Regions from separate parts of the Microbispora triticiradicis genome, predicted to be linked through region 2. Evidence: riboswitches for the same ligand, from Rfam matches in the RefSeq annotation. Region 2 holds a riboswitch; the other holds the start of a gene.

Region 1 (2,195 bases), on a different contig from region 2:
GCGAGCGGGCTGACGTGCCGCACCATTTCGGGAAATTACGCTTCACGACGCGCCGGACGGGGTCGTTGACTGACGATGGCCCCGGTCCTACGGTGCAAGGGAAACCACGGTTGTAATTCACGAACCCCCAGATCAGACCGTGGGATGAGAGAAAGCCGGAGGTCCGCAGTGGCGGTCAGCAGCGGCGAGGGTAGGTCGGCCGGCCAGCACGACCCGGTTCGGCGGGAGGCGCGCGAGCGCGCCGGCGAACAAGGCCTGCTGTTCGACGAGCAGCCGACGGCGCTGCCCGAGAACATCGGTTACCGTGGCCCGACGGCGTGCGCGGCGGCCGGGATCACCTACCGGCAGCTCGACTACTGGGCCCGGACCGAACTGGTGCTCCCGACCATAAGAGCAGCTCAGGGGTCCGGGTCGCAGCGACTCTACAGCTTCCGCGACATCCTCGTCCTGAAGGTCGTCAAACGTCTCCTCGACACGGGGGTCTCGCTCCAGCAGATCCGCACCGCCGTACGGCACCTGCGCGACCGGGGCGTCAACGACCTGGCCCAGATCACCCTGATGAGCGATGGCGTGAGCGTCTACGAGTGCACCAGCGCCGACGAGGTGATCGACCTGCTGCAGGGCGGCCAGGGCGTGTTCGGCATCGCGCTCGGGCGGGTCTGGCGCGAGGTGGAGGGTTCCCTGGCGGAACTGCCCGGTGAGCGCGCGGAGTCCGCTCCGGATGCGGAGGGGGATCATCCGGCCGACGAGCTGGCCCGCCGCAGGAAGGCCCGTAAGATCGGCTGAGAAACGGGTACAGAGGAAGTAACCGGGTAGAGTGGACACGGCCGACGACCTCGTGCGGGAGAGACCCCTGAAGTTGCAGGGGCGCCGAAGGAGCAAACCTCCCCGGAAACTCTCAGGCATCCGTACCGCACGGACGAGGCGACTCTGAAAAGCAGGCCCGCCCGCCAGGCGGCGCCTCACCGAAGGGGAAAGCCGGGCCGGGCGGCCCGGTGAAGCTCTCAGGTCCGATGACAGAGGGGGAGACCGCATCACGGCCGGTCGCGCTCACAGGCGCGAGGCGGCCGCCGCAGGTCTCGACCCGCCCAGGAGGCCCCTGTCATGACCGACCGCTCGACGCTTCAGGATCTTTCCGCCCCGCCCTTCGCGACCCGTCACATCGGTCCTTCGGACGCCGGCCGTGCCCGCATGCTGGAGGTCGTCGGCTACGAGTCGACGGCCGACCTGCTCGCCGTGGCCGTTCCCGAGGCGATCCGCACGCGGGGCCCGCTGAACCTGCCGGAGGCGGCGGGGGAGGCCGAGGCGCTGGCCGAACTCCGCGCGCTCGCGGCCCGAAACCGGGTGCTGACCCCGATGATCGGCCTGGGGTACCACGACACGATCACTCCGGGGGTCGTCCTCCGCAACGTGCTGGAGAACCCGGGCTGGTACACCGCGTACACGCCGTACCAGCCGGAGATCTCACAGGGGCGGCTGGAGGCCCTGCTGAACTTCCAGACCGTCGTGTCGGACCTCACCGGCCTCGACGTCGCCGGCGCGTCCCTGCTGGACGAGGCGACCGCCGCGGCCGAGGCGATGACGCTGGCCCGGCGCGCGAGCAAGGTCAAGGCGGACGTCTTCGTGGTCGACGCGGACGCGCTGCCGCAGACCAAGGCCGTGCTGGCGACCCGCGCCGAGCCGCTCGGCATCACGCTGGTGGAGTCGGACCTCGCGGGCGACCTGCCCGAGTGCTTCGGGGTCCTCGTCCAGTATCCGGGCGCGAGCGGCCGGGTGGCGTCCTTCCGGGCGCTGGCCGAGCGGGCGCACGCCGCCGGCGCGCTGCTCGTCGCGTCGGCCGACCTGCTGGCGCTGACCCTGCTGGAGCCCCCCGGCGAGCAGGGCGCCGACATCGCCGTCGGCTCCTCCCAGCGCTTCGGCGTCCCGCTGGGCTACGGCGGCCCCCACGCGGCGTACATGGCGGTCCGTGAGGGCCTGCAGCGGCAGATGCCGGGCCGCCTGGTCGGCGTCTCGGTGGACGCCGACGGCCGTACGGCATACCGGCTGGCCCTGCAGACCCGCGAGCAGCACATCCGGCGGGAGAAGGCCACCAGCAACATCTGCACCGCGCAGGTCCTGCTCGCGGTCATGGCCTCGATGTACGCCGTCTACCACGGCCCCGACGGCCTCCGGCGGATCGCCCAGCGGGCGCACCG
Region 2 (2,195 bases):
GGGAGAGATATCGTCAAACGCCGATCAAAGCCGCCGTCGTCGGCGCGTTCACGCTGCCTTGCGCGAGGGGAACCGTGTTATACGCCGTGCTCGGACCGTTTTCGGCCATGAACGACCGAGGAGACGCCATCGCCGGCCTCGCCGCGAGACATCGGCAGCTCCTGGCGCTGCTCGTCCTTAATGCGAATATCGCGCTGCACCGGGACCAGCTCACCGCACTACTGTGGAATGGCCGTCCCACTATTTCGGCGCCGCGCAATCTTACCACCTACGTCGCCCAGGTGCGGCGGCGGCTCTCCCCCCGCGACCCCGGCCTTTCTCCGGTCCGTACGGTGAAGGGCGGATACCTTCTTTCCGTCCGACCGGGGTCCGTGGACGTTGCAGAATTCAACCAATGGGTGGCGCAGGGCAGAATCGCTCGCGAGAATGGCGATTACCACAATGCGGTGCGGTTGTTCGAGAACGCGCTGAGCCTGTGGCGGGGCGACGCCCTCCTCGATGTGCGGCAGGTCGACGGGCTCCGCGTGTGGGCCGAACGGCTCGACGAGGATCGGCGGGCGGCGACCGAGGACCTCTTCGACGTACGGCTGGCGCTCGGGCACCACCGCGAGATCGTCGGCGGCCTGGCCCAGTGGGCCACCCGGCATCCGCTGCGCGAACGCCCCCACCGGCAGCTCATGCTGGCCCTGCACCGGTCGGGCCGGACCCATGACGCCTTCGCCTCCTACCAGCGGCTGCGTCGCACCCTGGTCGACCGCCTCGGCACCGAGCCGTCCCCCGACACCCAGGCCCTCCACCAGCGGATCCTCACCGGCGACGCCTTGAGCGCCTTTCCCGCCCGTAGCCGCACGACTCCCAGAGGCATCACCCCTAGCGCGAACTAGGCACCTGAAAGCGGGCGACCCGGCAGGTTACGGGGACGGCGGCGAACCACTAGGCTGGCAGCGCACCGATCATCCCGTGCGGGAGAGCGTCCTGGCAGCCGGTCAGGGCCCCTGAAGGAGCAAGCCCTCCCCGCGAACCTCTCAAGGCAAAGGACCGCACGGGCCAGGTGACCTCTGGAAAGAAGGCCGCGAGGCCTCGCCGAAGGTGAAAGTCCGGCAAAGATCGGACGAAGCTCTCAGGCGCCGATGACAGAGGGGGAGGATGCCCGGTAGTTCAGTGCAGCATCCGTCCTTTCCGAGGTCCGCATGTCCCGATCCACCCCGCTCCGCGGGGTACACGAACGCCTTGGCGCGACCCTGACCGACTTCGCCGGATGGCAGATGCCGTTGCGGTACGGCAGCGAGTCGGCCGAGCACAACGCGGTGCGCACGGCCGCGGGCCTGTTCGACCTGTCCCACATGGGGGAGATCTTCGTCACCGGCCCGCAGGCGGGCGAGGCGCTCGACCACGCCCTGGTGGGCCACCTCAGCATCCTCGCTCCCGGCCGCGCCCGCTACACGATGATCGTGGACGAGGACGGCGGCATCCTCGACGACCTCATCGTCTACCGCCTCGACGAGGACCGGTACATGGTCGTCGCCAACGCCTCCAACTACGCCGTCGTGGCACGTGAACTGGCCGCCCGGTCCGAGGGGTACGACGCGCGGGTGACGGACCGGTCCGACGAGTACGCGCTGGTGGCCGTGCAGGGGCCACGTGCCGCCGAGATCCTGCGCGGGCTGACCGACGCGGACGTCGACGGCCTGAAGTACTACGCCATCCTCCCCGGTGTCGTCGCCGGCGCGCCCGCCCTGATCGCGCGGACGGGCTACACGGGCGAGGACGGCTTCGAGCTGTTCGTCCTCAACGAGCACGCCGTACCCCTGTGGGACGCGCTCGGCGAGGCGGGCCGTGATCTCGGGCTCGTCCCCGCGGGGCTGTCGGCCCGCGACACGCTGCGCCTGGAGGCCGGCATGCCGCTGTACGGCAACGAGCTGACCTCCTCGGCCACCCCGTTCGACGCCGGCCTCGGGCGGGTCGTCCGCTTCGACAAGCCGGGCGACTTCGTGGGCCGGTCCGCCCTGGAACGGGCCGCGCAGAACGGCGCCACGCGCCGACTGGTCGGGCTGGTGGCCCGCGGCCGCCGGGTGCCCCGCCACGGCTACCCCGTCACCCGGGAGGGCGCCGTCGTCGGCGAGGTGACCAGCGGCGCGCCGTCGCAGTCCCTCGGCAAGCCGATCGCCATGGCGTACGTCACCGAGGACGCCCTC

The links. Region 2 has a riboswitch for glycine ahead of gcvT (glycine cleavage system aminomethyltransferase GcvT). Riboswitches for the same ligand answer to the same signal wherever they lie in the genome.
Region 1: linked by a shared signal. The riboswitch ahead of gcvP (aminomethyl-transferring glycine dehydrogenase) and the one ahead of gcvT (glycine cleavage system aminomethyltransferase GcvT) in region 2 are both predicted to bind glycine.

What each region holds. Positions count from the first base shown of each region.
Region 1 covers NZ_VANP01000004.1:315,861-318,055, reverse strand. Annotated here, with positions in the region: gene FED44_RS12860 (bifunctional nuclease family protein) at 1-13, shown strand, start outside; gene FED44_RS12855 (MerR family transcriptional regulator) at 169-786, shown strand; glycine riboswitch at 832-924, shown strand; gene gcvP (aminomethyl-transferring glycine dehydrogenase) at 1,105-2,195, shown strand, end outside.
Region 2 covers NZ_VANP01000010.1:36,930-39,124, forward strand. Annotated here, with positions in the region: gene FED44_RS24250 (AfsR/SARP family transcriptional regulator) at 108-884, shown strand; glycine riboswitch at 954-1,051, shown strand; glycine riboswitch at 1,052-1,147, shown strand; gene gcvT (glycine cleavage system aminomethyltransferase GcvT) at 1,191-2,195, shown strand, end outside.